One region of the Martinezella sp. CNPSo 3795 genome, then DNA from elsewhere that is predicted to be linked to it. Evidence: riboswitches for the same ligand, from Rfam matches in the RefSeq annotation. Region 1 holds a riboswitch; each other region holds the start of a gene.
The links. A riboswitch is a leader RNA that binds a small molecule or an ion and turns the genes downstream of it on or off. The one in region 1 is predicted to bind cobalamin.
Positions count from the first base shown of each region.

Region 2: it holds a riboswitch for cobalamin, as region 1 does, so the genes downstream of both, AC13QY_RS14320 (DUF1636 family protein) here and AC13QY_RS21930 (aromatic ring-hydroxylating oxygenase subunit alpha) in region 1, are expected to answer to the same signal.
Region 3: it holds a riboswitch for cobalamin, as region 1 does, so the genes downstream of both, cobU (bifunctional adenosylcobinamide kinase/adenosylcobinamide-phosphate guanylyltransferase) here and AC13QY_RS21930 (aromatic ring-hydroxylating oxygenase subunit alpha) in region 1, are expected to answer to the same signal.

Region 1 covers NZ_JBXSOQ010000008.1:193,890-204,673, forward strand. Annotated here, with positions in the region: gene AC13QY_RS21915 (FAD-binding oxidoreductase) at 1-714, opposite strand, end outside; gene AC13QY_RS21920 (L-threonylcarbamoyladenylate synthase) at 748-1,722, opposite strand; gene AC13QY_RS21925 (DUF6656 family protein) at 1,782-2,399, opposite strand; cobalamin riboswitch at 2,748-2,951, shown strand; gene AC13QY_RS21930 (aromatic ring-hydroxylating oxygenase subunit alpha) at 3,048-4,292, shown strand; gene AC13QY_RS21935 (FAD-binding oxidoreductase) at 4,295-5,383, shown strand; gene AC13QY_RS21940 (glycoside hydrolase family 25 protein) at 5,478-6,428, opposite strand; gene AC13QY_RS21945 (BA14K family protein) at 6,735-7,202, shown strand; gene AC13QY_RS21950 (transporter) at 7,273-8,274, opposite strand; gene AC13QY_RS21955 (acyl-CoA dehydrogenase family protein) at 8,564-10,342, shown strand; gene AC13QY_RS21960 (crotonase/enoyl-CoA hydratase family protein) at 10,353-10,784, shown strand, end outside.
Region 2 covers NZ_JBXSOQ010000004.1:191,073-201,856, forward strand. Annotated here, with positions in the region: gene AC13QY_RS14300 (RrF2 family transcriptional regulator) at 1-48, shown strand, start outside; gene AC13QY_RS14305 (SfnB family sulfur acquisition oxidoreductase) at 72-1,283, opposite strand; gene AC13QY_RS14310 (hypothetical protein) at 1,659-1,976, opposite strand; gene AC13QY_RS14315 (FAD/NAD(P)-binding protein) at 1,997-3,412, shown strand; cobalamin riboswitch at 3,605-3,821, shown strand; gene AC13QY_RS14320 (DUF1636 family protein) at 3,930-4,343, shown strand; gene AC13QY_RS14325 (ABC transporter ATP-binding protein) at 4,354-5,133, shown strand; gene AC13QY_RS14330 (ABC transporter substrate-binding protein) at 5,154-6,113, shown strand; gene AC13QY_RS14335 (FecCD family ABC transporter permease) at 6,177-7,193, shown strand; gene AC13QY_RS14340 (mechanosensitive ion channel family protein) at 7,477-10,068, shown strand; gene AC13QY_RS14345 (response regulator) at 10,395-10,784, shown strand, end outside.
Region 3 covers NZ_JBXSOQ010000004.1:228,280-239,063, forward strand. Annotated here, with positions in the region: gene AC13QY_RS14475 (ABC transporter substrate-binding protein) at 39-1,037, opposite strand; gene AC13QY_RS14480 (hypothetical protein) at 1,849-1,992, opposite strand; gene AC13QY_RS14485 (cobyric acid synthase) at 2,228-3,682, shown strand; gene AC13QY_RS14490 (chloride channel protein) at 3,679-5,475, opposite strand; cobalamin riboswitch at 5,655-6,054, shown strand; gene cobU (bifunctional adenosylcobinamide kinase/adenosylcobinamide-phosphate guanylyltransferase) at 6,196-6,720, shown strand; gene cobW (cobalamin biosynthesis protein CobW) at 6,726-7,775, shown strand; gene cobN (cobaltochelatase subunit CobN) at 7,785-10,784, shown strand, end outside.

The DNA.
Region 1 (10,784 bases):
GTCATCGACCGATTGCAGGCCGGCAAAGGCCACCTGATGGCCAAGCGGCTGCGGGAAAAGCTTCAGCACCGCGCCGGTGATGACGCCGAGCGTGCCTTCCGCGCCGATAAAAAGATCGCGCAGGTCGTAGCCGGTATTGTCCTTCTTAAGACGGCGCAGGCCGTTCCAGATCTCGCCCGTGGGCAGCACGACTTCGAGGCCGAGGCAAAGCTGGCGCATGTTGCCATAGGCGAGAACGGCCGTACCCCCGGCATTGGTGGAAAGATTGCCGGCGACACGGCAGGAACCCTCGGAGCCAAGCGAAAGCGGAAACATGCGGCCATGCTCGGCCGCAGCCTTATGGACATCCGCGAGAATGCAGCCACCGTCGACGATCATGGTGTTGCCGACCGGATCGATATCGCGGATGCGGTTCATGCGCTCCAGCGACAGGATGATGTCGGAACCACCCTCGCGCGGCGTCTGCCCGCCGACAAGGCCGGTATTGCCGGTCTGGGGAACGATGGCCGTGCCGGTTTCACTAGCAAGCTTGAGGATGGCCGAAACCTCTTCCACCGAGCTGGGCTTCAGCAACATGGGCGAGGCGCCGTGATAGAGCCCGCGGTTTTCCACCAGATGCGGCGCAATTTCCGCCGGGTCACGTACGGCGTGTTTCTCGCCGACGATGGCGGCGAAGCGATCGAGAAGGTCGGAAGAGGGGACGGAGCTGCTCATGGCGTGTCCTTTGCCTGATGATGTCGGGCTGATTTATTCTCTGGGCGCGGCGGCGCGGCGCAGCCGGTCGTTGATGGCCTCACCGAGGCCCTCGTCGGGAATATGCGAAAAGGCAATGGTCGCAGCACCCGTAGCATCGGCGCGCTTCATGAAGTCAAAGAGGTTTGCTGCGGCTTCGGCGAGATCGCCGCTGACGCTCAGGTCCAGCACGGCAATGGCCTTTTCGCTGCCGGGAATATCTGGTGTCCCAAAGCGGATCAGCGCTTCGTTCGCGGAAACCTCAGTCGCGTCGAGGCGCACGGCTGCGCCCGGTGCATAATGCGAAGCCATCATCCCCGGAGCCTCGATGGCAGCCGAGGCTTTCTTCTTGCGCTTCAGCGCCTTGCCGGCCACCCGCTCGATCTCGCTGGCCGCCAGCCCGCCGGGCCGCAGCAGGCGCATCTCTTCATCTTCGACCTTGACGATGGTCGACTCCACGCCGACGACCGAGGCCCCGGCATCGAGGATGAGCGTGATCCGCTCCCCAAGGTCGTCATCGACATGATCGGCGCTTGTGGCGCTGATCTTGCCCGAAGTATTGGCGCTCGGCGCAGCAAGCGGTCTGTCGAAGGCGCGGATCAGATCGCCGGCAAAGCCTTGCGGCACGCGGATGCCGACCGTGTCGAGCCCGGCAGTCGCCAGCGGATGGATGCCGCTGTCGGGTTTGAGCGGTAGCACCAGCGTCAGCGGGCCGGGCCAGAAAGCTTCCGCCAATTTACGGGAGATAGGATCGAAGACCGCATAGCGTTCGGCCATGGCGAGATCGCTCATATGGCAGATCAGCGGATTGAAACGCGGACGACCCTTCGTCTCGTAGATCCGGGTAATCGCGGCGGGATTGGTGGCATCGGCGGCAAGACCATAGACCGTCTCCGTCGGCAGCCCGATCGGCAGACCCTCTGCGAGAGTCGCTGTCGCGACTTCGATCGCCGTTTGCGGATGTTCGAGAATGTCTATGTGTCGTGCCATGGCCTGCCTGCTTGCAGTTCAGGCCGTTTCTTATGCTCTTCGAGTTTTCGGATCAATCGTCAAAGCTGGCGAATAATGTCGCGAAGCTGCTCGTTGCGCGCGCCGAGGAGAAGAACATTGCGGATGGCGATCTGCGGATCGTGGGTATGGAACAGCACGCCGTTGCCTCTGACGTCGCGATTGATCGTCAGCTTCTTGTCTTCCGCTTGCCTGTCCGGATGGATGGCGACGGCGAAATACATCCGCGAATATTTGAGGCTGATGTCCTCGAAGAAATTCTCTTCCTGGCCGATGCGGGCAAAGAAATTGGCGATATAGAAAGCCCAGTTCACGTCCTCATAATGCGCGAACTGCGTCCGCGCCGCGGTGACGTGACAATAGCCGAGATGCGGCGTGTCCTTCAGCGTGTGGTGAAAGATGAGCTTCGGAAAGCGAATGGACTTGTGGAAGCTGTTGAGCCGGTCATGGGTCTTTTCGCCGGCATCCCTGAGCTTCTGTGCCGTGCGCACAGCCACCTGCTCATGGGTAAGATATTCCCGCTCTTCCGCCAGCCAATGTGGCCTGTTGCGGTTGATGCGGCCGGTGCGCAGGAATTCGCTGTAGCCCGTCGTCGATACCGGTGGCGCCGGTTCGGGCTCGGCGGGCTTCCCAGCGTCGAAATATCTGAGTTTGGCCATGCCGGATCTCGCTATAAAACTCTTCGCGACATGATGGACTATGGAGCTTGAGCCGAGCTTGATCGCGCGCTGGACCGAAGGCCCCCGATGGCGGCTCTGCGGCGCTCTCCGCCGCGCAACTAGTCTTCCGATTATCGGCCGTTTGCGGACCTGTCGCAATCAGGATAAAGCGTCATTGGTCGAACGCACATGCGATGCTCGCAGCATCTCCAATGCAAGCGCCCAAGCGATTGAATTGCCAGTCAATATTCTCACGGCACGCAACCGTCCCGGCGTCCCGTTTCGCCTGTCGTCAATTTCGGAGCCGATGTCGCATTGCAGCGCAGCGGCTGGCGGAGCCGGGAGCTATGATGCCATCAATCTCAAGGTGCCGTCCGCTAGGGAGACGGAGAATTGGGAAGCCGGTCAAAATCCGGCGCTGCCCCCGCAACGGTGGTGGAGTGAGGCATGGCGGATAAAGCCACTGGGTCGATCGACCTGGGAAGGTGCCATGGGGCTCTGGAAACAGGGCCGCTCCAGAGCCCGGAAACCAGCCTTGGGCACATAGGTTTACTGACCGCGGCGGGTGGTCGGGACATTGCTTTTGGCCGCTCCCAATCGGCCGTGCATGTCCTTTGCCCGCCTCCTGGTACTGCTAAGGATAGGCAAATGGACATCGGCAGCAAAGTTCTGCGGCAACTGAAGAACCACCGGACGGGTTTCAGTCTGGAGCAACCCTTCTACACCGATCCGGATTACTTCATGCTCGACATGGAGACGATCTACTATCGCGATTGGCTCTTCATCGGCCATGATTGCGAAGTGCCGCGTGCGGGCAATTACTTCACCGTCCAGATCGGCGATTATCCCGTCGTCATCGTCCGCGGCCGCGATCAGGTCATCCGCGCCTTCCACAATAGCTGTCGCCATCGCGGCTCACGCGTCTGCACGACGGAGCGCGGCTCCTCGGCAAAGCTCGTCTGCCCCTATCACCAGTGGACCTACGAACTTGACGGCTCGCTGCTCTTTGCCCGCCAGATGGCGGAGGATTTCGACAAGAGCCAGTATTCGCTGAAGCCGGTTCACTGCGAAAGCGTCGGCGGCTACATCTTCATCTGCCTCGCGCAGAACGCTCCCGATTTTGCCCCGGTTCGCGCGACGATCGAGCCCTACATGGCGCCGCACCGCATCAGCGAAGCCAAGGTCGCCTTCCAGAGCACCATTATCGAAAAGGGCAATTGGAAGCTCGTCTGGGAAAACAACCGCGAATGCTACCATTGCGCGGCCAATCACCCGGAACTTTGCCGCACCTTCCCGGAGGCTCCGACCGTCACCGGCGTGCAGGGCGCGATGAACGACCCCGTTATCGCTGAACACTGGCAGCGCTGCGAAGCTGCCGGCCTGCCGAGCGAGTTCAAGATCTCGCCGGATGGACAGTTCCGCGCCGCCCGCATGCCGCTGATCGAAGGGGCCGAGAGCTACACCATGTCCGGCCAGAATGCCGTCAGGCGGCCGCTTTCATCTGACGTGACGATCAACGGCATCGGCACCATGCTGCTGTTCCACTACCCGACGACGTGGAACCACATGCTCGGCGACCACGCGATTTCCTTCCGTGTCCTGCCGATCAGCGCCGAGGAAACCGCCGTCACCACGAAGTGGCTCGTCCATAAGGATGCCGTCGAAGGTGTCGACTACAATCTGGAAGAGCTGACCCACGTCTGGACCGAAACCAACGATCAGGACCGCCGCATCGTCGAGGAAAACGCCTTCGGCATCCGCTCGCCGGCCTATGAGCCCGGTCCCTATTCGGAGGTCCATGAAGGGGGAGTCATGCAGTTCGTCGAATGGTACACGACGTTCATGATCAACCGGCTGCAGGGCGACCAGGCCAAGCTGTCTGCGGTTGCCTGAGTATGAACATGACCGTCTCCTACCCGCATCGACACCTCGACCAGATGCAGCCCTGGAACGACAGGCAGCATGTGCTCGAATGCCTCTCGGTCACGCCCGAAGCGCCCGACGTGATGACCTTCACGTTCCGCTCGGACAAGGACAACTGGTTCCGCTATCTGCCGGGACAGTTCGTGACGCTGGAGCTGCCGACGGCTCCGGAGCCGGTCATGCGCACCTATACGCTGTCGTCGACGCCGTCGCGGCCCTTCTCGGTCGCCGTGACGGTGAAGGCGCAGAAGGACAGCATCGGCACGCGCTGGATGTTCGAGAACCTGAAGCCCGGCATGCGCATCAAGGCTTTCGGCCCGCTCGGCGATTTCAGCCATATCCGCCATCCCGGCGAGAAATATCTCTTCGTCTCGGCCGGCTCCGGGATCACGCCGATGATGTCGATGACGCGGTATATGTCCGATATCGCACCATTGTCTGATATTACCTTTGTCAACTGTTCGCGCAGCCCGACGGATATCATCTTCCGCTCCGAACTCGAATATCTCGCCCGCTTCATGCCGAGCCTCAACCTCGGCTTCATCGTCGAGGGCTGCGGCCGCACCGATCTCTGGTCGGGTTTGAAGGGCCGCATCGACAAGGCGAAGATCGGTCTGCTGGCGCCGGATTTCATGGACCGGACGATCTTCTGCTGCGGCCCGGAAGTCTTCATGGACGCCGTGCGCTCCATGCTCGAAGCCCATGGCTTCGACATGTCGCGCTACCATCAGGAAAGCTTCCAGCCGGCCAATGCGGCGACACCGCTCGCAGAAGTTTCCGATGATGCATCGGGCGAGGCGGCGACCACGATCCGTTTCACCATGGCGGGCAAGGATGTGGCCTGCGCAGCGGGACAAACCGTGCTTCAGGCGGCCCGTGGCGCCGGCGTGCGCATCGGTGCCGCCTGCGAATCCGGTCTTTGCGGGACATGCCGGGTCATGAAGCTCTCCGGCGAAGTCGAGATGAGCCACAATGGCGGCATCCTCGATGACGAGATCGACGAGGGCTATATCCTCGCCTGCTGTTCGCGTCCGAAGACGGATGTGCAGATCGAGGCGTAGAGCATTTCCAGGTGCGCAGCGGTTTTCCGTCCGGAATGCGTAAACAAACAAGAAGATAGAGCGTTTTCGCGATTTGAGGAAAAGCGAAGATACTCTAGAAATCCTGGTAATTCAGCTCGTTGATCTCGCCCGGCTTCGATTGCGGGGTCGAGGCAGTGACGACTGGGTCGACGTCGGCCATGAGCGAAACGAGCGTCTGCCGCGGCCCGCTGCACATCTGCGCGAGCGCGATCGTCACGTCCGGCGCGGGCAGGGGTTTGGCCGGCAGGAGATCACCTTGCGGCCAGATCTTGGCAAGCTGAATCTTCGTCATCGGCACGACATTGACGTCGATATCGGTGAGCGTGCCCGGCACGCGATAGGGGCAGCTTTTCTCCGAGCAATTGTCTGAAGAAGCGAACTGCCAGATGGCATAATTGTCCCAGTTGCCGAGTGGAAAAGTGCCTTTGACATCAGGCTTGTAGCGCGCATACCACAAGGGCAGCCGCGACAGCAGCGGATAGGTGCCGCGATGGTCGGCTATGTATCTGGCCGTGTTGTGATTGACGTAGAGAATGGGGTAGCGCCCCGTCCTGACCTTGATGTGGGCGACGTAGATCTGCGCGTCATCCAGCGACATGAACTGCGTCGCGTCCATGCCGTCGATATCGAGCACCATCAATTCATCGGGCTGGGGATTGGCGTAGTCGAGAAAATGATTGGCCTGATCGATCGGATTGCCCGGGCGCCCCAGATGATAGGCGCCCCATAACAGGCCATTCGTCTTTGCCAGCATGCGGCGGGTTTGAAACAGTTCCCGGCTGACCGCGTATTTTCGCCACATCGTCCTGCAATGGGCCACCGTATCGCCGCCATGATCGCCTGTGCAACTGAAGCTTTCAGGAAGTCCGTCGGACGCCTTGGAGATGAAGCCGGCTATCCGTTTGTCCTGCAGAAACGCGTTCCAGTCGATGGTGTTCAGCTCGTAAGCATCGACAATCAGGGCGTTTTTTGGATCGCCCCAGGGCTGGCTTTCGCCGGCCGACGGCTTGGAGACCGGCCCCATCAGGGCCAGGATCGTCAGCAAGCTGTAAATGAGGAGGTTACTCTTTCGGTATCCTTTCATGAAATAATAGTAAGGATTGCTGGTTAATCTTGGGTTAAGAAAGCAATCACTATAAGTTCATCGTGGAGCCCCTCGTAACTCCTTAAATCGGTAGGGATTTGAGGAACTAAATAACGCGCTGCCGCGTTTCTTGCCGTCTATTCGGATATGCGACGAAGCAGGCGGCGAAACCTTGCTCGGGAAGCATTCCCGACATGAAACGCTACAGGCTTGAGTATCAGGTCGAACCAGGGAATGGAGATGAAAATGCTTGGTTTCCGTGCAAAAATCGCGACAGTCGCCTTAACGGCTGCCGTCGCCATGACGAGCTTCACACCGTCTTTTGCCATGCAGATGCCGGCCGCACCGATCGTAAAACAGTCCGCACCCACCCAGGCCGCGCCTGGTAATGTCGAAAAGGTGCAGTGGCGCCATGGCGGCTACTACCGCCGCGGCTGGTATGGCGGCTATCGTGGTTATCGAGGGTATCGTCATGGCTATCGCTATCATGACGGCTATTGGTTCCCGCTGGCTGCCTTCGGCGCAGGCGCGCTGATCGGCGGCGCGATCGCCAGCCAGCCGCGTTACTATGAGCCGGCTCCGGCTCCGTCCGCGGGTATCAACCCGCGCCATGTCGCCTGGTGCGAGTCACGCTATCGCTCCTATCGCGCCTACGACAATACCTTCCAGCCGAATTCCGGCCCGCGCCGTCAGTGCTATTCGCCGTATTTCTAAGCAGCGTTTCCAGAACGACCAATGCCAGCCGTCCGGTTTTTCGCCGGGCGGCTTTTTGCATAATTCGACGTCAGAGAATATTGACCCGCTTGAGTAGCCACCATGCCAGCAGCATGGAGGCGATGATGAAGCCAACCGCATATCCGGTGCCACTTGCACCGCTCGCCAGCGGCAACCCTGATGTGTTCATCCCGAAGAATCCGGTCACCAGCGTCGGCGGCAGCAGAAACGCGGTCATGATCGACAGGATGTAGAGATGCCGATTGATCTCGGAGGCAAGCTTCGAATCGATCTCTTCGTGCAGCAGCCTCGCCCGTTCCTGCAGTGCATAGACGTCGTGCTCGACCGCTTCGAGGCGTCCCGTCAGCCGGCCGGCGACATCCTCGAAGCCGAGCGGCATTTCCTCGTCGTCGGAGGCAGCGGCGTGGCGCATCAACGAGAGAACGGTCCGCAGATGGCGATGCAGGCGCACGATCGTCCTGCGGATGGGCGGCAGCTTGGCACGCTCGTCGCGCGACGTATTGCCGTGGACGAAATCCTCGATGCCATTCAGCTCTTCGCTGATTTCGATGACGACGGAGATCAGGGTTCGTTGGAACTCGACGACGATCAGCTCGAAAATATCAACGGGATTGGAAAATCGTGCGGCGTTTTTTTCGATCAGCACCCGGGTCCGGTCCAGGCTGCGCAGCGGCTGCAGCCGGGTTGTTATCAGCAGGCGATCGGTCAGTGCGAAATGCAGCCAGCCGATGTCGTGGGTGTTGTGGGCAAAGTCGCGCTGGAAGTCGACCAATGTGCCGAAAAGCATCTGCTCGTCGACCGTAATCGTTGCATGTGTCTCATGCGTGGTCAGCGCTATGCGGGCGGCTTCGTTCAGCCCCGGCGCATCCTCGAGGAAGGCCGGCACCCGGGCATCCACGAGATTGAGATGCAGCCAGAGAAAGCCGTCGTCGCCGAACAGCCTCGAACGATCGGTATCGTCAGGTAGGCGCTCCGGCTTGGTTTCGCCGGGACGGAGACGGTATGCCCAGATAAAGCCTGGTATGGTGTTGGCTGACGTGAGCGTGTTCATGGGGGCATCATTCGCATTGTCTGAACAGTTGCCTTAGTCTTCGTTCATGACGATTGTTTATGCAAGTCGCTGCTTTGGCGGAATAATCGCGGATATAGGCGGCGATGTCACGGCCGCTCGGCACGCGTAAGACACATGTCACGTTCGGGTTCGCGAGATGATGGAAATCGATGCTTCCTGCAATTTGAGAAAATTGACGTTTACGTAAAAATAAATTAGCTATAACCACAAATGGCCAATGGTCCGGATGAGGCGGGCCATCGCCAGTATCGATCCGGAGGAAATCATCATGTACAAGGCGCCTGTCGAAGAAATCGCGTTCACCCTGAAACATGTCGCTGGCATGGAGCGCGCCATGGAAGAGGGCGTTCTCGGCGATCTCAGCACCGATCTTGTCGATGCCATCCTGTCGGAAGCCGGGCGTTTCGCCGGCGAGGAGGTGGAGCCGCTTGCCGAGAATGGCGACAAGCAAGGCGCAAGGCTGGCGGATGGCAAGGTGGTTCTTCCCGATGGCTGGGAGAAGCTCTACCGCGACTGGATCGCTGGCGGTTGGAATGGCCTGACCGCGCCCGAGGAGTTCGGTGGGCAGGGTCTGCCGCACATGCTGAACATCGCGACGCTGGAAATGTGGAATTCCGCCTCGATGGCCTTCGGCCTCGCGCCGACGCTGACCATGGGAGCGGTCGAAGCGCTGCGGGCTCACGGCAGCGAAGACCTCAAGAAGACATATCTGGCAAAGCTCGTCTCGGGCGAGTGGACGGGGACCATGAATCTGACGGAGCCGCACGCGGGTTCCGATGTCGGTGCTCTGCGCTCCCGCGCCGAACGCCGCGATGACGGCACCTATCGCATCTTCGGCCAGAAGATTTTCATCACCTGGGGCGATCACGAAGCGACCGAGAACATCATCCATCTCGTTCTCGCCCGCCTTCCGGATGCGCCGGCCGGCACGCGCGGTATTTCGCTGTTTCTCGTGCCGAAATTCCTTGTGAATGAGGATGGTTCGCTCGGCGCCCGCAACGATCTTTTCGTGCATTCGCTGGAACATAAGCTCGGCATCCATGGTTCACCGACCTGCACGATGATCTATGGCGATGGCAAATATGGTGCGGAAAAGGGCGCCGTCGGCTGGCTGGTGGGCGAGGAGAACAAGGGCCTCGCCTGCATGTTCACGATGATGAACAATGCCAGATTGGCTGTCGGCATTCAGGGCGTGGCGATTGCCGAAGCGGCCACCCAGAAGGCCATCGCCTATAGCCGGGAGCGCACCCAGGGCCGCGCGCCGGGCACGGCCGTACCAGGCATGAGCCCCATCATCGAACATCCCGATGTCGCGCGTATGCTGCTGACGATGAAAGCCCTGACGCAGGGCTCGCGCGCGATCTGCTACGCCTGTGCACAGGCGATCGATATGTCGCATCGCGATCCCGAGAAGGCGAAATATTGGCAGGAGCGTGCAGCATTGCTGACGCCGATCGCCAAATCCTTTTCCACCGATGCCGGCGTCGATGCCGCATCGCTTGGCATACAGGTTCATGGCGGCATGGGCTTCATCGAGGAGACGGGGGCAGCACGCCTGCTGCGCGATGCGCGCATCGCACCGATCTACGAGGGCACCAACGGCATCCAGGCGATCGATCTGGTGACGCGCAAGCTGACAATCGGCAATGGCGATCATGTGCGCGGCGTCATTGCCGAACTGCGTGAGATTGCCGATAGTGTCGCGAAATCCAATCTCGAAGGCTTCGGTGAAACGGCGCCGCGGCTGCAGGCGGCCATTGCCGATCTCGAAAAGACGAGCGAATGGCTCCTGTCGAAACAGGCAGAAGGCGCCGTTGCTGAAGCTCTGGCGGGCGCCACGCCTTACCAGCGGCTTTTCGGCCTGGTGCTGACCGGCTCGTATCTGGCCAAGGGTGGCCTTGCCGATGCAGGCGACGGCGAAGGCGCCAAGCGCATCGCACTCTGCCGGTTCGCTGCCGAAAATCTTCTGGCCGAGACCGCCGCTCTCTCTGATCGGGTCATCGCCGGCGCATCCAGCCTCGAAGCCGCCCGCGCTGCACTAGCCTAAGGAAAAAGCCATGACCGACCACATCCTGATCGAACGCCCCGAGACTGCGCCGCAGGTCCAGATCATCCGCTTCAACCGGCCGGAAAAGAAGAATGCCATCACGCGCGCCATGTATCAGACCATGACCGATGCGCTCAAGGCAGCGGAAGCTGCGCCGGATATCCGCGTCCACGTCTTCCTCGGCACCGAAGGCTGTTTTTCCGCCGGCAATGACCTAGCCGATTTCCTCGCCTTCGCCATGAGCGGTAATATGGGGCGTGAAGTCATCGATTTCCTCGTCGCGCTGGCGAGTACAAAGAAGCCCGTCGTCTCCGGCGTCGATGGTCTGGCGATCGGCATCGGCACGACGATCCATCTGCATTGCGATCTGACGATTGCTTCCGATCGCAGTCTGTTCAAGACGCCGTTCGTCGATCTCGCCCTCGTTCCCGAGGCGGCGTCG
Region 2 (10,784 bases), on a different contig from region 1:
GCCGATATCCCGGAACGGGAAAACCACCGGGCCTCACACATCGGCTGACCTTGTCGATTCTCCTGCGCCCATCAAGGCAATGAGGTCTTCGATGGCTTTACGCCGTTGAGATGGTAGTTGCCGACGATGTGGTATTTCCGGCGGGCCGGTTCATGCAGGGTGTGAATGCGGGCGTTGCGCCAGTGGCGGTCAAGGTTGAGTCCGATGCGCGCAGACTCCGTGCCCGCAAGCTCAAACAGCGCGTCGGCTGCTTCCATCGCGATATCGGCAGTAATCGTCTGGGCCGCCGCAACGGAGAGTGCGGCGTCGATAACATGATCTTCGGTGAGATTGATCTGTGCGGCATCGATCCTGCCGCCGGCGCGCTCCACCATCGCCGTCGCCGCCTCAATGCGGATGGCAATCTCGCCGATCCTTGTCACGACCAGCGGATCGTTGACGGCTCGCTCATCCCCGTTGCCTGAGTGAGAGCGGGTCCGCACGAATTCCATCGTCGCCGTCAGCGTGGAGCGGGCAATGCCGAGATTGATGCCGGCGCCGGTGAGCTGGTTCACACTATCGATCACTGTAGGCTCAGCCAGCTTTTCTCGGTGCAGAAGAAGGGCGTCGGCATTGAGATAGACATTATGCAATATGATCGTGCCGTTTCCGGAGGTGCGCTGACCAAAGCCATCCCAGTCGTCGATGATCTGGATGCCCTCCATATCTCTGGACACGACAGCGGCGATCAGCCCCTTGCGTTTGTCGGTCGTGAATAGCGCAATCCAGTCCGAAAACAGAATGCTGGCGGAAGGCTGGCTCCGTCCGCTGAGGCGGAAGCCGAGCCCGTCCGCTGTCAGATGCCAGGGATGCTGGTCGGTGCCGCTTGCACCGGATTGGGAAAAGATGCCGCCGAAACGATCGCCGATAATGGCGCGGTCGAAAAGGGATGCCCGTTGGTCCTCGCCGCCCCCAATTCTTACCGCTTCCAGCACATGAAAATGGGTTTGCAATATCTGTGCTATGGAAGGATCTGCCTCGGCGAGGATCGCAACGACCTCGGCAAGAACGCAGTTCGAAATGTCGATACCGCCATGTTCCGAAGGAACGGAAATCCCCAGCAGGCCTGACTGCGACAGGGCTTCGACCTCGTCATAGGGCAGGATGCGATTGATATCGCGATCGCTTGCATGCTGAGCAAAACCGGCGGCGAGCGAACGTGCGATCTCGAGCGCTTCCTCTTCGCTCTGGACGCGATGGGCGGGCGGCCTGACACGTTCGTGCAACTGCGAAACAGTCCCCATTCACCACTCCTCGGCCAGCGCCAAGTCGGTTTCTCAGGCGCAGCAAATCCCTGCGATCTTAATTTCGATAGCTGGAGTGTACAACGGATTTTCCTGGCGCATTCATGTTGCGCCCTCGGGCACGATAGGCGCCGACCACGAAAATTGTAAGCGAGCGGCCCGATATAATGCGTTGAGGATGGCGGGTTGCGAACCCTCTTCTCTGGGACCAACGAATAGCGAAAGCTGCTTCATAAGCTGGTCCTAGGGCTTGGAATTGCTTTCCCTTTTTGCCGGTCGACGCAGGTGCCGGATACGAAGGGAGTGTCCGGTCGCCCGCCGTTTTCTGTACCGCAGCTTCGTCGACCCTATTCCGCCCGGACAAGAAAGCACTTGCTAGCGGAGCGTTTTCGCGCTTTCATATACGACTAAATAAGTAGACAATGGCAATAATTCTGCTGCCTGATGGCTTTTGACGAAGTAATCATATGGCGGCTGATTGCAGGCATCTGGTGTTGGATCAGAGTTGGACCTGCCTGTCGCATCTTTCATTTTGGAAGGGTCCTGATTGAAGAAGCGCGACGCGTATTGAGAACGGAAGCGGCTTTCGTGCGTTCTGTCGGCCGCAGTCCCAAGGTTGCCGAGGCCCGGATATCGGCTCTGTGTTTCCGGACCTGTGAAGTCAGCAAGCCCAAGAAAGGCATGATCGACCACCTCTCGCCCCAGGAGTTGATATGACGGTTCAGGGATTCTTTTCCGCCAGGACGAACGCGACAGCGCGGCCTTATGCGATGCCTCGCATTGCCGTGATCGGGCGCGGTTTTTCCGGCATGATGATGGCGATCGCCCTGATGAAGACGGTTCGCTTTCCCTTCCATCTGCAGCTTTTCGATCCTAATTCCACCGTCAGCGGCGGACAGGCGCTCGCCTCCGGACATAGCAGTGAAATTCTCAACAGCCGTGTTCGCGATCTTTCCGTTTCCGCGGGAGATCCCGACGACTTCAATCAATGGCTTTGCGGTAATGCGCCTTTCCGCAGCGCCGTCCCCGCCGCCATACCCGGTTTTTTGCAGATCTTCGTACCGAAGAGCATTTTCAGCGACTACGTCTATCAGCGCTTTTCGGAAGCCTTCTCGTCACGGCGGGATGTGGCGGTGCAGGTCAGCAGCGAGACGGTCTTCGGGCTTCGGCGTGTTCGGGGCGGCCGTTTCGTAGTGGAAAGCGATGGCGCCGCCAATGCGCCTTTCGACATGGTGGTGCTGGCGACAGGCTATGGCATTAGCGATCACGAATTCCAGGCCAGCGATCTCGTGACCGTGCCGACGACGGTGCGGGCGCGCCGTCTCGTGTCGCGACCGCATACGATCCTGCTCGGAAGCGGCCTGCGCGTCGTCGATCGGCTGCTGCAGATGCGTGAGAACGGCTATACGGGGCAGATCACCATTGTTTCGCGGCGAGGCTTTCTGCCGCAGAGCCACACACGCAACAATGCCGATCCGGTTTTCCCTGCCGACGAGATGCCCGGCAAGCTCAGCGAGATCGTCCGCTTCGTCCGCAAGGCTTGCGTCGAGGCGGAGGCGAACGGCCAGAGCTGGCAATCCGTCATGAACGGCTTGCGCAAGCATGCGCGCTCGCTTTGGCGATCTCTGCCAGCCGGGCAGAAGCAGCAGTTCAACCGCCATTTGCGGGCGCTTTATGACAGCCATCGCAATCGGCTTCCCGAGGCGCTGCATGTACGCCTCAATCAGGAGCTTGCCGAGGGCAATACGCTGCTGCGGCGCGGTCATTTTATCCGCCGCACGCCGACCGGGCTGGTTTTGAAGCCGGCTGGCCGGCAGGAGACCGAGCAGCTCTATGCCGACGACGTAATCGATTGTCGGTGCCAGGCGCCGGATTTGAATGCACCCTTGCTGCGTAGCCTCATCGATGCCGGTCTCGCGGTGCCGGACGAGCTTGGCCTCGGTCTCGCCGTGGACGCGACAGGCTCGCTTGAGGTCAACGGGCGTACGACAGACGGGCTTTTTGCGATTGGTCCCCTGGGACTTGGAAGTCTCCCCGACATCGATCTGGTGCCTGAGATCGTGACGCAGGCCTATGCGGCGGCAGAGAGCGTCGCGGAGCGTTTTCATCCTCAGTGCAAGGCGGTCTGACAGCCCTGCGGTTTCTTTCATTCTGGATCGCGATTGAGTGCTGCCGCATATGCATATCGCAGTTGCGGCCTCGAGCGGAGATAATGGCTTGTCATTTGTTATGTAATAACGTAACGATTGCCTACTCAGGCCGAAGCTCCAGGACAAATGAAAGCGCATATGACATCCCCGTTGCCCGCATCCGCTTTCTATGACATGAATACCGCCGATGGTGCTGCTTTCGGATCGATCCGGATGGCGGCTGAAAAGGGAACACGGTGCGGATTACCCATCAGGGGCCAAGACCGTGGCTGCCCCCGCAACTGTAAGCGGAGAGCGCGTTCGCAATATGCCACTGGCGTCAAGCCGGGAAGGCGCGAACGAGTTGTGACCCGCGAGCCAGGAGACCTGCCATCGACGATATCAACCGCAACGGACGGGGTGTTCCGATGGAAAATCAGTGGTTGGGCGAGGGCGCCGCTGCGTCCGCTGGCCCCATCTTGACTGTGCCTCCGGCGAAATCTCCGGGAGGCATCTCATGGATAATACAAAAGAGGCGACGCACCGGATCACCGTGTGCACCAACTGCCGTCATGTCGGCAAACCGTGCCGGCCGGGCCTCGAACTCCTGAAACATCTGCAGATGGCGATCTCCCAGGCTGACGCCGCACTCGCAGATGATTTCAGCCTGGAGGGCAGCGTCTGTATGGCGGGCTGCGAACGGCCGTGCACGGTCGCTTTCCAGGCCACGCCAAAGTCGACGTACCTCTTCGGTGACATCGAGGATGCGAGCGATATCGGTGCGCTCGTCTCCTTCGCGAAGCTTTATCGGGATCGCCCCGATGGGCTGACCCGCGAAAGCGAACGCCCGAGAGCGCTGGCAGGCAAGACCCTCGCGCGCATTCCCGCCGCCATCGTATCAGCCGAACGCCAGCTGGTCGTATTGCAATAGGAGCCGGGTCATGTCCGAACGAAGCGCACGACTGGAAGCAGACGGCATCAGCTGGGGTCCCCAGAAGGGAATGCCGATCATCAGTGGCATCACGCTATCAGTCGAGGCCGGCGCCCGGCTTGCGATCATCGGTCCGAATGGAGCCGGCAAGTCGACCTTGCTGCGCTGCCTCTATCGCGGCCTCAAGCCGCAGCGAGGTTCGGTGCGTCTCGACGGCATCGATCTTTGGTCCATAGGTCCGCGGGAGGCGGCGCAGCGCATCGCCGTCGTGCCGCAGGAGACGCCAGGTGATTTTCCCTTCAGCGTGCGGGACGTGGTGTTGATGGGCCGCATCCCGCACCGCAAGGGCATGGCACGCTGGAGCGATCGCGACCATGAGGTCACGACCAAGGCGCTTGCCCGTCTGGAACTGGAGTCTTTGGCACAGCGGCAATTCGCGTCGCTGTCGGGTGGTGAGAAGCAACGGACGCTGATCGCCCGCGCCTTGGCACAGGAGCCGGAACTCATCATCCTCGACGAGCCGACCAATCACCTCGACATCCGCCATCAGCTCGAGATTCTTGAGCTACTCAAGAGACTCGGCCCGACGATCATCACGACGCTGCACGATATCAATCTCGCTGCTGATTTTGCGACGCAGATCGCCGTCATGGATTGCGGGCGGCTTATGGGCCACGGCGAACCTGCCGAAGTCCTGACTGTGGAGCATGTCTCGAACGCTTTCAGGGTTGGTACGCGGCTGCATCACACCGACGGCGGCCCGCAGCGCTTTTCCTTTTCCCTTCGATAATACGATCATTGGAGTTATTCATGTTTTCTCGCATGTCCCTGTCTGCCGCGGCCTTGCTTATCGGAAGCCTGTTTGCGGGCACGACGCTCGCCGAGCCTGTCACCGTGCGCAGCTGCAATCGCGATGTGACCTTCGACAAAGCGCCGGAGCGGGCCGTTTCCAACGACGTCAACCTGACCGAGATGATGTTGGCGCTGAAGCTACAGGACCGCATGGTCGGCTATACCGGCATTTCCGGCTGGAAGACGCTGGATGAGAAGCTGCGTGACGGCGTGAGGGAACTGCCGGAGCTGTCGCCGAAATATCCGAGCAAAGAGGTGCTGCTCGGCGCCAATGCGGATTTCTTCTTTGCCGGCTGGAACTACGGCATGAAGGTCGGCGGCGAGGTAACTCCGGAAACGCTCGCCCCCTTCGGCATCAAGGTCTATGAGCTGACCGAATCTTGCATCTTCGTCATGCAGAAGAACAAGCCGACCATGGACGACATGTTCGTGGATCTCCTCAATCTCGGCAGGATCTTCCGCGTCGAGGACAGGGCGGAAGCGCTGGTCGCCGGCTATCGCAAGCAGCTTGGCGAGGTCCAGGCGAGGATCGGTCATGTCGCCAAGCCGACCAGCGTTTTCGTCTATGACTCCGGTGAGGAAAAGCCGTTCACATCGGGGCGCTACGGCATTCCGACTGCCTTGATCGAGGCTGCCGGCGGCGTCAATGTGATGGACGACGTCGAGAAGAGCTGGACTGAAGTGTCCTGGGAGCCGGTCATCGAGAAGAACCCTGAAGTGATCGTCATCGTCGATTACGGCCAGGTCACTGCCGCCCAGAAGATCGCCTTTCTCAAGGGCAATCCGGCCTTCAGGAATATCGATGCCGTGAAGAATGACCGCTTCGTCGTGCTGCCCTATGTGGAGGCGACGCCGGGGCCGCGCAACATCGAGGCCATCGCCACGCTGGCCAGGGCCTTTCACCCGAGCGCCATGTAATCGTCTGCAATGCCGATCCGCACCAGTCGATCATGGGGCGGATCCCTTCCTCAAGTTTCAAGCATGCGCCTCAATCTCTCCATCCTCATCCCCTTGCTCGCCATAGGCTTCATTCTGTCGATCACCGCCGGTGTTTCGCTCGGTTCGGCATCCATTCCGTTCTCCACCGTCTGGTCGATTGTCGGCAACAGACTGCATGTTGGTGCCTTTCCGGCCACCTGGTCCAGCGGGCAGGAAAGCATCGTCTGGGACGTCCGTTTTCCGCGCGTCGTTCTGGCGGCGCTCGTCGGGGCGGGGCTTGCCATCACCGGCGCCGTCCTGCAGGCGCTGACGCGAAATCCATTGGCGGACCCGCATCTCCTCGGCGTCTCCTCCGGGGCGGCATTCGGCGCCATTCTGGCGCTATTGCATACCGGGCTGATCCTCGGCCTGTTGACGGTGCCGTTGTTCGCTTTTGCCGGCGCCTTGCTCGCAACCGCGGCCGTCGGGCTGACGACGCGGCTGACGCGCTCGCATTCGGCCGATCGGCTCGTCCTGTCGGGCGTGGCGGTAGCCTTCGTGTTCACGGCGCTTGGCAACCTCCTGATCTTTCTGGGCGATCCGAGAGCCGCCAACACCGTTGTCTTCTGGATGCTGGGCGGGTTAGGACTGGCGCAATGGCAACATCTTATCTATCCCGCCGGCATCCTGCTGTTCTGCCTCGTTTCACTTCTTCCGAAGACGAGGGAGCTCAATGCACTTGCGATGGGCGATGAAACGGCCGTCACGCTTGGCATTGCCGTTGCACGATTTCGCTTGCTACTCTTCGTCATCACGGCGCTGCTGACCGGCGTGATGGTCGCCTTTTCAGGCGCAATCGGTTTCGTCGGGTTGATGGTGCCGCATTTCGTGCGGCTGATCGTGGGCGGCGACAATGTGCGCGTGGTGCCGCTGAGCGCCGCTTTCGGCGCACTGACGTTGATCTGGGCTGATGTCATCGCGCGCCTGGTGATGGCTCCGGAGGACATGCCGATCGGCGTGGTCACCGGGCTTACCGGAGGCGTCGCCTTCATCTTGATATTGCGGAGCAGGCGCGCATAGATCGACCCATTGCCAAGGTGTTTTCCTGGCCTATTTCCGGGCGGGCGATGATCGGCGCGGCAGGTCGTCGTCAAGATGAGAGCGGCCGATATCCGGTTTTGAAGGAGAGTCCGGATAGGATAACGGCATGGAATGCCTTCGTGTCGCCTTTCTTTGTCTTACAAGGCGTACGCGTAAAGACTATGGAATTCGCAATCCTACTATAGGACGACTCGGGTCTCCATTTTTGCGGCGATTTCGGTCATCCACTGCCTGCGACTTCATGTGCAACGAGGAGCTCTGCTTGCGCCCGCTGAAATCTCGTCTTTTTCTATTGTCCCTTTTGTTGCTGGGATTGGGTGTGTTTACCGCCATCATCCCGCTGGCGGGGGCTGCCCTTGCGCAGGATCAGCAGCCGGCCCAAGCGTCGCAGCAAACGGACCAACAGCCCGGGCAGCTCGCCAATGGGCTGCTGGACGCAGCTGTTACCGATCTTGGCAAAGCGAAGAAGACTTATGCATCGCTTCAGGACGCGGCGAAACAGGCAACATCGGATGACGAGACGCTCGTGGCGCTGTCCAGCCAGGTCGACGAACTCAACCGCACCACAGCTGCTATTTCCGCACGCCTGAAACCCCGTACCGCCGAAATCGATGCACGCCTGACCCAACTCGGTGCTGCGCCCAAGGAAGGCCAGCCGCCTGAGGCTCCGATCGTCGCGCAGGAGCGCGATCGGCTCAATGCCGAACGCTCCCAGATCAGCGCCGCGATTCTCGATGCCGACAATCTGACCGCAGAGACCAATCGGCTTGCGATGCAGTTCATGGAGATGCGCCGAAGGCTGTTTGCCGAGACGCTATTCAAGCGGACGGAGATTTCCACGGCGACATTCGACGATGCAGGGGCGGCTCTGGTCGACGAGGGCGTCAAGTTCAGTACCGCCGTGACGAGCTGGATCGGCTTCGTGCTCAAGGCAAAGCTTGCTTCATTCCTGGCCGCTGTCTGCCTGTCGATTGGCGCTGCTCTGATCTTTCTTTTCGGTGGTTATCGGCTATTCCGCCGCTATTACGTGCAGGACGAGGCCGTCGAGAATCCGCCCTATATCAGCCGGCTCTCCGTCGCCTTCTGGTCGACCTTGATCCGCACGCTGTCGCTGGCTGCCTTTCTCGTTACGTCTTTCTTCTTCCTCTCGAATTTCAATGTGCTGCGGCCTGACATCGCGCCGATACTGGCTGCGGTTTTCGCTTTTATCGGACTCGTCTATTTTGTCGGTCGCTTGAGCAATGCTGTCTTCGCGCCCTTCCGGCCCCATTGGCGGCTGGTCAAGCTGTCGAACAAGGGGGCACATTCGCTGACCTGGTGCCTGCAGGCCATGGCTGTGGTCAACGGGCTGGATTACGTCTTCGACCGCATCAGCGAGTCCATGGGATCGCCGGTCGTCGTTACCGTGGCCAAGAGCTTTCTGGCGGCACTGCTGATCGGCCTCATTCTGATTGCAGCCTCCTTCGGCTCGCCGATGCTTGCCAAAAACGGCGATCCGGATGCGCCAGGCCGCCATTGGCCGCATGGCATGGCCATCATTCTTCGCGTTCTCGGCATATTGGTGATCTTCACCTCGTTCATCGGCTATGTCGGGTTGGCCCGCTTCATGGCAACGCAGATGATCGTGACGAGCGCCGTCATCGCGACCATGTATCTCGGCTTCCAGCTCGGCAAGGCCGTATCCAAGCAGGGCGTCTTTGCCGAAACGATCATCGGACGCTTTCTGGAAAATCGCCTGAAGCTGCGTGAAGTGGCGCTCGATCAGGCCGGTCTTGCAGCTGGGCTTGCGACCTACGCCGTCGCGCTGCTGACCGGCATTCCGCTGATCCTGCTCTCCTGGGGCTTTCACATTCAGGATCTGGAAACCTTTGCCTACAGGCTCTTTACCGAGATCAAGATCGGCAACATGTCGATCTCGCTGCTCGGCATTTTCGTCGGCATCCTGCTGTTTGCGGGCGGCTATCTGGTCACGCGCTGGTTCCAGCGCTGGCTTGACAGCAATGTCATGGCGCGCGGGCAGGTGGATCTGGGTGTCCGCAACTCGGTGAGAACCGGTATCGGCTATCTGGGCATAGCGTTGGCGGCGATCTTTGCCATTTCCGCTGCCGGCATCGATTTATCCAGCCTGGCCCTCGTCGCCAGTGCCCTCTCGGTCGGTATCGGTTTCGGCCTGCAAAACATCGTGTCGAACTTCGTGTCCGGCCTGATCCTGCTGGTCGAGCGGCCTTTCAAGGTCGGCGACTGGATCGTCTCGGGCACTTCGGAAGGCATCGTCAAGCGCATCTCGGTGCGTGCGACAGAGATCGAGACCTTTCGCAAGCAGTCGATCATCGTGCCGAATTCCGAACTTATCAATGCGTCCGTCGGCAACTGGACGCATCGCAACAGGCTCGCCCGCTCCGAAATCCCGGTATCCGTCAGCTATGATGCCGATCCGCGCAAGGTGATGGATATCCTGCTGGAGCTGGTACGCTCGATTCCGAAGGTGCTCAGGAATCCGGAGCCGCATGTAGAGTTCCTGCGTTTTGGTCCATCATCGCTCGATTTCGAGATGCGCTTTTATTTGTCGGATCTCTCCGATGGCATGGAGATCCGCAACAATCTGCGCATCGAAATCCTGAAGCGCTTCAAGGAGGAGGGGATTTCCATTCCCTATCCGCATCAGGAGTTGCATATCGTTCGCGAGGGCAGACGAGGCAGGCAGTCGGATATCGCAGCCGATGCCTTGACGGATTTTGCAGACGGGCCTGAAGCTGAGGATGACGTAAAAGAAGATTCCGCTTTGTCGGCCGAAGGCAAGGTATCGGAAGCGAAGAGCACTGGCCGGCGCCGTGGCAGGACCGCGGCGGAGTGATCCGATTACCGGCAGAGCCCGCTGAAACAGAGCCATGTTGTCGCCGGTGGGAATGATGCGGTCATCGTTTCCGCCGGTTCTGCTCGGAAGTTCGCGGTTTGCGTTCCTCGAGGGGAGCGTGTCGCGCTCTTTAGGATTGTTTCTCTCGGTCTGGTTAGGGATCTCGCGCATGTCGTTGCCGCGAGAACTCTGGCGATAGCATGCCTGGAAAGCCGCGAATGGGGCAATTTTCTTCACCTCCGGGAAACCAGTCGGCTTAACAAATCCGCAAAGGCTTTGTTCTAAAAAAATACAGAGGGGATCATTTTCAAAAACAGGTTTTCATTATGCCATTTCTGGGTGTTTCGGGGATGCAATACTCCGGTGCGTCTCTTGCCGGCTCGCGCATTCTTCTCGTCGAGGATTCCAATCTTTTTACATCAATGGTCAGGGCCAAGCTGAAGGAGCTTCTGGATATCGACGTCGAAATCTGTCGCAATTTCGAAGAGCTTCAGCTTGCCTATGACAAGTCGTCGGAGCCGATCAAGCTGGCGATCTCCAATATGAATCTCCCAGGCGCCGAGAAGGGCGAAGCCCTGGCCTATCTTCTCGATCTCAGCATTCCGACGATCGCCTTCACGGGTACTTTTCTCGAAGGCACGCGCGACGAGTTGATCGCCAAGGATGTGGTGGATTACATTCTCAAGGACAATGTCTTCGCAGTGGACATGCTGGCG
Region 3 (10,784 bases), on a different contig from region 1:
CGGCAGGCACAAGGCCGCCGCCGATTCCGCAGCATGGATTAGAGCGAAGCCTTGATCTTGGTGGCAACGTCCGGGGCAACCCACTTGGTCCACATATCGGGGTAGGTCTTGAGGAAGTACTTGGCGCCGTCCTCGTTCGTGCCCTGATTGTCGGTCATCCAGGCGAGAACCTTGCCAACCGTGGCATTATCCCATTTGCGGGTCTTCATATAGTCCATGGCAATGCCGGCCTTGGCCGCAAAGTCCTTGGTGACGACGGTGTAGACATCCGAAACCGGATAGGAGTTCACCTTCGGATTGGCGCAGTCCTGCTGCGACGTGCAGGCATCCCATTCCTTCTTGTCGTGCGGCACGTTGAAGCTCAGACGAACCATGTCGTACTTGCCGAGGATCGCGGTCGGGGCCCAGTAGTAGCCGAGCCAGCCGGTCTTCTTTTCGAAGGCGTTGGCGATCGAACCGTCCAAACCTGCGGCCGAGCCGGTGTCGACGAGAGTAAAGCCGAGCTTGTCGGCGCCGAGAGCCTTGTAAAGGTTGGTCGTGGAGATCTGGCAGTTCCAGCCTGCCGGGCAGTCATAGACGGCGCCCTTGGATGGATCTTCCGGGGCCGGGAAAAGTTCAGGATGCTTCAGCGCGTCCTGAACGGTCTTGATGTCGGGATGCGCGTCGGCGACGAACTTCGGAATCCACCAGCCTTCGACGCCGCCATCGCTCAAAAGCGGTGCAGCCACGATCAGACGGCCTTCCGATACGGCCTTGTCGAGCGCGGTGCGCACGGCATTGACCCAAAGCTCGGGTGCGACGTCAGGCTGACCTTTTTCGTTCATGGAGGTAAAGGTCGGCTGTGTATCGCCGGTTACCAGGGTGACATTGCAGCCGTAACCGTTCTGCAGGATGATCTTGTCGACCTGCGCGGCAACGCCTGCGGATGCCCAGTTCATTTCAGCGATGGATACGCTGCCGCAATCTGCGGCCTGCGCCGAGCCAGCCAAAGCATAGGCGCCGAATGCAAAAATGGCTGAAGCGAGAAGCTTCTTCATTGATATCGTCTCCCAATTTTTCGTTACGTTGCGGAAATCGACTCCAACGCGTTCGATTTCTGTCGATCCCCTGTCAGCGCGGTCTGATTGCAACCGTTCATACGCCGCTGACGACGCCCGTACGGTCCCCTTTGCTGCTGTCGTGCATTTGGTCTTTTTGCGACCGCCGAATTCTGTCGCGGCCGGGCATTCTTTGCATCGACATCAATCAGCGTAAGGATTTGGATGAAGAAATCAACAGCCCATCGGGTAATGGACGTTATCGTGCCTCTTGGAGAAGCTTAAATAAGCGCCTGAATTAGCCTGTTTTCTGCCATTCGTGGCTGCAAAACGTCCATTACATGGCTTCCTCAAAGCTCTGTTGCTCAGACGGATTTGAATGGCGCTTAAATCTCGCGTCCCTGGAAGACGTTTTATATCTTATTTGCGCCGTTTACGCTTTCTCAACGCAAAGAGGAAAATTTTCAAAAAATTTTCAGATTCACTCTAATTTAAGCACTTAATAACCCTCCAGTAACGATGTCCGTTTATCAATCGATGCGTGGCGGGGGACATACCGCTGCTTCCCTGGATCAGGTATTGCGTACCGGGGAAAGCGAACCTTGCGGTGTATGTGCAGGGAAGCCGGCGTTTTTGGCAAACCGCGTCGATCTCCGGATCGCGCGGTTTTCGCGCTTGAGAGGGTGCCTTTACGAGGCAGTTTGATCTGCCCGAAGCGGCACCCGTTCCATCTCGATAACGATCAAAAATAAAGCCGCCGATGCTATCGCATGGCGGCTTCTCATGTGTCGGCTAGCGGCTTGACGCGCTATTAGCCAACATTATAGGTGCGGATGAAGCCAACCGTGCCGAAGCGCGTATCGAGCTGCTGCAGGCGGCTCTCCGGGCGGCGAACCGGAAGCTTGCCATTCCAGGCGATCTGGATGGAATTCTGTCTGTTGAAGATGAAGAGCATTGGGGTATCCTCCGACCCGGACCGGCCGGTTTCGTTGTTTGTTTTCGCGATGGAGATAATCCTCTTCCGCGTAACTCACAATGGATGAAATCGTCATCCAATGTCGCAAACAGAGCATGTTTGGGGGTGGTGCATTTTTGTATCGTGCTCGCTCTTTCCGGAGGCCCGGGATCGCGGCAGAATCAAGGCGGAATCTAGCGTTTTCAGTGGCTGTGGCGCATCGAGGTGGTGGGGAATGACAAGAGCGATCATGCTGCAGGGAACCGGCTCCGATGTCGGAAAAACGGTATTAGTCGCAGGTCTGTGTCGGCTGTTCGCAAACAGAGGCGTGAGGGTGCGCCCGTTCAAGCCGCAGAATATGTCCAACAATGCCGCCGTTGCGGAGGATGGCGGCGAGATCGGGCGCGCCCAATGGCTGCAGTCGCTTGCGGCGCGGGTGCCATCATCGGTTCACATGAATCCGGTGCTGTTGAAGCCGCAATCGGAAACCGGCAGCCAGATCATCGTGCAGGGCAAGGTTTGGGGCCATGCCAAGGGCAGGGACTATCAGGCGCTGAAGCCGCAGCTGCTCGGTGCCGTACTCGAAAGCTTCGCCACGATGCGGGCAGGAACCGATCTCGTTGTCGTCGAGGGAGCGGGTTCTCCTGCCGAGATCAATCTTCGACGCGGCGATATCGCCAATATGGGCTTTGCGACACGCGCCAATGTCCCCGTCGTGCTGGTCGGCGACATAGATCGCGGCGGCGTGATCGCGTCACTGGTCGGCACGTATCATATATTGCCGGAGGAAGACCGGCGGATGATCCGTGGCTATCTGATCAACAAGTTCCGTGGCGATGTCTCCTTGTTCGGTGAGGGCATAGAGGCCATCGGCGGCTTCACTGGCTGGCAATGCCATGGCGTCGTGCCGTGGCTGAAGGCGGCGGCGCGTCTGCCGGCGGAGGATTCCGTTGTGCTGGAGCGGCTTGCTCGTGGCTCCTCCGGCGCGCTCAAGGTCGCCGTGCCGGTGCTGTCGCGGATTGCCAATTTCGACGATCTTGACCCGCTGCGAGCCGAGCCCGATGTCGATCTGGTTTTCGTTCGCGCTGGAGAGCGTTTGCCCGCCGATGCAGGGCTTGTGGTGCTACCTGGCTCGAAGTCTACGATCGGTGACCTCCTCGATCTGCGTGAGCATGGGTGGGATCGCGATATTGCTGCCCATGTGCGCCGCGGCGGTCGCGTCATCGGTATTTGCGGCGGCTATCAGATGCTCGGCCATACCGTTTACGATCCGCTCGGTATCGAGGGATCGGTGACCGAGACGCCCGGATTGGGTCTTTTGGATATCGAGACGGAAATGGCTCCGGAAAAGACGGTACGGAATAGCACTGCCGTTTCCAAGGAATATGATGTGCCGCTATCGGGCTATGAAATCCATCTTGGCGTGACGCGGGGTCCGGACTGCGAGCGGCCATCGACCTTGATCGACGGGCGGCCCGATGGAGCCATATCGCCGGATGGCCGTGTTATGGGCACTTACCTGCATGGTCTTTTCGGCAGCGATGCTTACCGGGCGAAGCTGCTGGCAAGCTTCGGTCTTTCCGGCGAGCGCATGAACTATCGCGCCAGCGTCGATGCGGCGCTGGACGAAGTTGCGGCAGAGCTGGAAAGTGTACTCGATCCCGCCTGGCTCGACGGTCTGGTCGCCTAAAGTTCCCCCGACACTTCCCGCCGCCGGCGGTCGAGTTCTTCGCTGTAGCGGCGCAGCGTATAGCTCTCCGTCAGCAGACCGATGACCTTACGCTCGATCAAATCGTTGACCACAACGAGCGCTTCGCTCTTCGTCTGGTCGAACATCGCGGCTGCCTGCTTGGCGTTCATTTGCGGCTGCAGGAATTCGTTACGCAGCCGGATGAAATCGGAAAGGCCGTGCTCCTCGTCGTCCTTTTCGATCGGGCTCGCATAGACGTCGGGCACGAGAACCATTCCGGAATATTTCTCGTTCTTGTCGATCAGGATGACGCGCTGCGCCGAGCCGATCGGAAAATTCTTGCGGAATTCCTCGATGCTCATGTCGATGCTGCCCGTGTGCACGTCGGGGCGCATCATGCGGGCGACCGTCAGATTGCGGATCCAGCCGACATCGTGGGCGCTGCGGATGCTCTCGCCGCGCAAATGGAAGCGCCATGTGGCGAAGGAGTAGCCGAAGGTCGTGCGCACCACCAGCGACGAGGTGATGACGGCGGCCAGCACCAGGGCAGTGATCGGAAAGTCCCCGGTGATTTCAAGCGCCAGGAAGGTCATGGTCAGCGGGCCGCCGATGATGGCAACGGCCAGCGAGCTCATGCCGACGACGGCATAGACGACCGGCGTCAGCGTGGCATGATCGAAATAGGGTGCACAATAAGCGAAGATCTTGCCGAGCAGCGCGCCCATGAACAGCGAAGCGAAGAAGAGGCCGCCTCTGAAGCCGGAGCCGATCGATATTGCGGAGGCGAGCGATTTCAGTAGGAATAGACCCAGCAAGGCGCCCAGCGTCACGTCCGTAGACAGATTGAGATGCAGCGCGCCATGCCCGGCAGACAGGACCTGCGGCGAAATCAGCGCCAGTGTTCCGACGACGAGCCCGCCGAGCGCGGGCCGGAAAGGCGGCGCGATGGAACTCTTGCGTGCCAATTCTTCGACCCAGGCGACGCCCTGCATGATCAGGATGCCGATACCGGCGCAGAAGGCACCAAGCAGGATGGCTGGAAGATAATCCGCCGGAACGATCGCCCCGAAATGATCGATATCGATGGCGAAGTCATCGCCGGCAAGCAGTCTTGCAATCATCGTCGATATCAGTGCCGAGACGACGACAGGGGTTAGCGTCAGGATCGAATAGCTGCCGATGATGAGCTCAAAGGCATAGAAGGCACCGGTGAGCGGCGCATTGAATGCTGCGGCAATAGCACCCGCAGCACCGCAGCCGACGAGCATGCGCAGGTCTGCGCGGCGCATCTGCATCTTATAGCCGAATTTGGAGGCAATGCCGGCCGCGAGCTGCGTGTAACCCGCTTCAAGCCCGACGGACGCGCCGAATCCATTCGAGATCAGGTTCTGCACGGCGACGATGATGCTGTCGGTAAGCGACATCCGGCCGCCATGCAGCGCATTGGCTTCGATCGGGTCGACCATCGGCTTCTTGCGCGTGCGCGACAATATGTAGAGCAATATGCCGAGAATGATGCCGCCTGCGATCGGTGCGATGAACAACACCGATTTGTCGGGAATCGCCATTGCTGCCGAACTCAAGCGTTCGTAGTCGGTTATACCGTAGATGACGCTGTGAAGCTTGCGCGAGATATAGCTCATCGCGGTGACGGCACAGCCGGACGCTATTCCCACCAGCGCGCCGGCAAAAACAAGTCCCAGCTCGCCACGGCGCAGCAATGCCCTGAAGCGACCGAGATCGAATAGGACCGAGAAGACGCCGAGACGTCGCGGTTGGAATTTCTGCAGCATTGGAAGCGGACGATACGTTTTGCTCGAATGTGAGGGCTTACCTTCTATAAACTCCTAACATCAAAGAAATACGGCAAAAAAGCCGCTGGTTTTATGGGAATTTTCAACCGAATTCGCAATCAGGATGGCGCAGGTCGCATCCATGCCCTTGATTGACTTGAACTCAGTGAAAGCCTAATCATTGCGGCATAACGAATGGTTCCTGAGCGGCGATCTGCCGCATGGGATGAAAAGGGAATGTGAAGGGGCGGACCCAATCCGGGCGTTCTCATCACAGCCGACCCCGCGACTGTAGAGCGGTCAGGGTCTTTCGTTCGGTTTGAAGTCTATTTCGTCGATGGTTCGCATGGGGCGAACGGGGGCGAGGCAGGCGCAAATCGAAAAAGCCACTGGTGTGGCATCATGATTAACCGGGGCTGGACGCCTCTTATTCTACGAATCGTCCGCCTTTTCATGATGCATTGCCGGGAAGGTGAGAAAGATCCGCTGGCGCACGATCGGGGGCGACCGGTTTCGGTCCGCCCCCGTCGCGTCGCCTCATCCGCGAGCCAGGAGACCTGCCATGCGTGCCGGGCGCAGAGCCTGTTTTGGGACGCGAGTTCCGCTGCCAGCACGGAGGTTGTCATGGCGCAAGACGAGTTTTCGGCGTGTAGGCGCCTGTTTCCCGGTTCCAGCGACGTGCTGCCGACCCTCGCTTTTGCTCGAGAGCGGGCATAACGCATGTCGTCTTCGATTTCCCAAGCGGTCTTCGTTCTTGGCGGCGCGCGCTCCGGCAAATCCAGGTTTGCAGAATCGCTGGTGTCGGATACCGGCCTCGAATGTCACTATGTGGCGACAGGGCGGGCGTGGGATGACGAGATGCGCGAGCGCATCGCCAAGCATCGTGCCGATCGCGGCGATCTATGGCAGACGCATGAGGAGCCTATGGATCTCGTCGGGCAGCTTGCCGCTATCGACGCGGAGGGGCGGGCGGTGCTTATCGACTGCCTGACGCTCTGGGTGACCAATCTGATGATGGCCGAGCGGGATATGGCGGCAGAATTTGCCGCTCTCACTGCATTTCTGCCGACTGCGCGATCAAGGCTCGTTCTCGTCTCCAACGAGGTGGGCTTGGGAATCGTACCAGAAAATCGCATGGCGCGCGAATTTCGCGATCATGCCGGCCGCCTGCACCAGATGGTCGCGGCGGCGAGTGCCGAAGTTTATTTTATCGCAGCGGGCTTGCCGCTGAAAATGAAGGGCTGATCCATATGAACCAGGAAAAGATTCCCGCCACCGTCATCACTGGCTTCCTGGGAGCCGGCAAGACGACGATGATCCGCAACCTCCTGCAGAATGCCGGCGGCAAGAAGATCGCGCTGATCATCAACGAGTTCGGCGACCTCGGCGTTGATGGCGACGTGCTGAAGGGCTGCGGTGCGGAGAACTGCACGGAAGATGACATCATCGAGCTGACCAATGGCTGCATCTGCTGCACCGTCGCCGACGACTTCATCCCGACGATGACGAAGCTTCTGGAGCGCGATGCGCGCCCGGATCATATCGTCATCGAAACATCAGGCCTTGCCCTGCCGCAGCCGCTGGTTGCCGCCTTCAACTGGCCTGACATTCGCACCCATGTCACCGTCGACGGCGTCATCACGGTGGTCGACAGCGCGGCTGTTGCCGCCGGCCGTTTCGCCGACGATCACGACGCCGTAGAGGCTGCTCGCGTCGAGGACGACTCGCTTGATCACGAAAGCCCGATCGAGGAACTGTTCGAGGATCAGCTGACCTGCGCCGATCTGATCGTGCTCAACAAGACCGATCTGATCGACACTGATGGTCTCGGCCGCGTCCGCGCCGAAGTAGCCTCGCGCACCGCCCGCAAGCCGACAATCATCGAGGCCAAGAACGGCGATGTGCCCGCCACTGTCCTGCTCGGCCTCGGGATCGGCACGGAAGACGATATCGTCAACCGCAAATCTCACCACGAGTTGGAGCACGAGGATGGCACGCCGCATGACCACGACGAGTTCGACAGCTTCGTCGTCGAACTCGGCCCGATTGCCGATCCGGCCGCCTTCGTCGATGCGCTGAAGGGCGTGATTGCGGAGCATGATGTGCTGCGCCTCAAGGGCTTCGTCGATGTCCCCGGCAAGCCCATGCGCCTGCAGCTTCAGGCCGTCGGCAGCCGCATCGACACCTATTTCGATCGCGCCTGGACGCCGGGTGAAGCCCGCGCGACCCGGCTTGTCGTGATCGGCCTGCACGAGATGGACGAGACGATCGTTCGCAAGGCGATCGAAGCATTGGTCTAAGGGACGTCCATGCACCTCCTTCTAGCCCAAAAGGGAACCATCAGCGACGGAGAGGAGGCGATCGACCTTGGGCAGTCGCCCGGCGATATCCTCTTTCTGTCGGCCGCCGATACCGAGCTTGCGGCGATTGCCGCAGCCCACGGAGAGGGCGGCCGTTCCCTTCGGCTTGCAAGCCTGATGAGCCTCAAGCATCCGATGTCCGTCGATACCTATATTGACAGAACGGCGCGGTATGCGAAGCTCATCATCGTGCGGGCGCTCGGAGGAGCAAGCTACTTCCACTATGCGCTGGAAGCGCTGCATGCCTGTGCAGCGCGCCAGGGTGCCTTGATCGCGGTGCTGCCGGGAGATTCGAAACCCGATCCCGGGCTAACGCCATTTTCCAACGTCGCACTCGATGATCTCAATGCGCTCTGGTCCTATCTGATCGAGGGCGGCGAGGCGAATTCGCGGGCGTTTCTCGCCTATGCCGAGGCGATGCTCTCAGGCGCCGAGAAGCCGATGCCCGCCGTACCCTTGATGAAGGCCGGGATCTGGTGGCCAGGGCGGGGCGTGATCGGCGTCGAGGAGTGGAGGAGAGTCTCCAAAGCGGAGATGGTGATCCCTGCAGGATTCGAACCTCCGACCGTCGCGATTTCCTTCTATCGGGCGTTGGTTCAGAGCGGTGAAACCAGACCTGTCGAAGCCATGATAGAGGCGCTTATCGCTGAGGGCATGCGGCCGTTGCCGGTCTTTGCCTATAGCCTCAAGGACGCCGTGTCGGTCGGTATTCTCGAAAGTGTCTTTACCGAGCTGAAACCGGGCGTGGTCATCAATGCCACGGGCTTTGCCGTTTCGGCACCCGGTGCAGATCGTCAGGCGACGGTGCTGGAAACGGGCGATGCCGTCGTTCTGCAAGCCATCTTCTCGGCGTCGCCGAAGGAGGCGTGGGAGGAATCTTCGCAGGGGCTTTCGGCGCGCGATCTCGGCATGAACGTGGCGCTCCCCGAGGTCGACGGGCGCGTTCTCGCCCGCGCCGTGTCCTTCAAGGCTGCGGCCCGCTATGATGAAAGGGTCGAGGCCAATATCGTTGCCAGCGAGCCACTTCAGGATCGCATGCGCTATACGGCGCGGCTTGCGGCCAATTGGGCGCGGCTGCGCAATACGCCGCCCGGCGATCGCCGTGTTGCGCTTGTCATGGCGAACTATCCCAATCGCGATGGTCGCCTGGGCAATGGCGTCGGGCTCGATACGCCGGCCGGCACGATCGAAGTGCTGAAGGCGATGCGGGCGGCCGGTTACGGCGTTGCCGATCTGCCTGCCGATGGCGACGCGCTGATGCGGCACCTAGCGGAAGGGCCGACAAATTCGGGGCATGACGGCCGCATGGTCCGCGAGAGGCTTTCCTTCAGCGATTACGAGGATTTCTTCTCGTCGCTTCCTAAACAGATTCAGGATGAGATTACGGCGCGCTGGGGCGGGCCGGCGGCGGATCCTTACGCGATTGGTGACGGCTTTGCTCTGCCGTTCGCCCGCTTCGGCGACGTGCTTATCGGTATCCAGCCGGCGCGCGGCTACAATATCGATCCGAAGGAGAGCTACCATTCTCCCGATCTCGTGCCGCCGCACGGCTATCTTGCCTTCTATGCCTTCCTGCGCCGCTCTTTCGATGCGCATGCGGTCATTCACATGGGCAAGCACGGCAATCTCGAATGGCTGCCGGGCAAGGCGTTGGCGCTGTCGGAAAATTGCTATCCGGAAGCAATCCTCGGACCACTGCCGAACCTCTATCCCTTCATCGTCAACGATCCCGGCGAGGGCACGCAGGCCAAGCGCCGCACGAGCGCCGTCATCATCGATCACCTGACGCCGCCGCTGACGCGTGCCGAAAGCTATGGCCCGCTGAAGGATCTGGAAGCGCTGGTCGACGAATATTACGAGGCTTCCGGCGGCGATCCCCGCCGCATCCGTCTGCTGCGTAAACAGATCCTCGATCTCGTCGCCGATATCGGGCTAGATCAGGATGCCGGCATCGCCAAGGGCGAGGGCGAAGACGAGGCCTTGCGCAAGCTCGATGCCTATCTCTGCGACCTCAAGGAAATGCAGATCCGCGATGGGTTGCACATTTTCGGCGTCTCGCCCGCTGGGCGGTTGTTGACGGATTTGACGGTGGCGCTGGCAAGGGTGCCGCGCGGGCTGGGCGAGGGTGGCGATCAGAGTCTGCAGCGGGCGATTGCTCGAGATGCGTTCGTGGGTGCAGAGCATAGGGAGGGTGCGGCACCCCCCTCTGTCGCTTTCGCGACATCTCCCCCACAAGGGGGGAGATCGGTGGTCCGCGGAGCTTCCTCGGATCAAACCAAGATCGAATCCGCTGATGTTGTCGATAAAGGGGCAGGAGAGACGGGCGGCATACTCCCACCAATCTCCCCCCTTGTGGGGGAGATGTCAGCGAAGCTGACAGAGGGGGGTATCCCTCCGAACAAGCCATTCGACCCCTTGGATTGCGACATGGCCGCCGAATGGACCGGCTCGCGTCCCACAATCCTCCAAGATGTCTCGGGTGCCTCCTGGCGTACCCAAGGCGATACCGTCGAACGCATCGAACTCCTGGCCGCAAAGCTCGTGAATGGCGAAACGGCCTGCCCGGAGAACTGGCCCAACACTCGCATGGTTCTCGGCGAGATTGGCTCGAAGCTCCAGCCTTCCATCCTCGCTTGCGGCGACGCGGAAATCGCAGCTCTGCTCAAAGGCCTCGACGGTCGTTTCGTACCTCCCGGCCCATCCGGCGCACCGACCCGTGGCCGGCCGGATGTTCTGCCGACGGGGCGCAATTTCTATTCGGTCGACAGCCGTGCGGTTCCGACGCCGGCTGCCTACGAGCTCGGCAGGAAATCGGCCGAATTGCTCATCCGCCGCTATGTTCAGGATCATGGCGAATGGCCCGTTTCCTTCGGCATGACAGCCTGGGGCACATCGAACATGCGCACGGGTGGCGACGATATCGCGCAGGCGCTGGCGTTGATTGGTGTC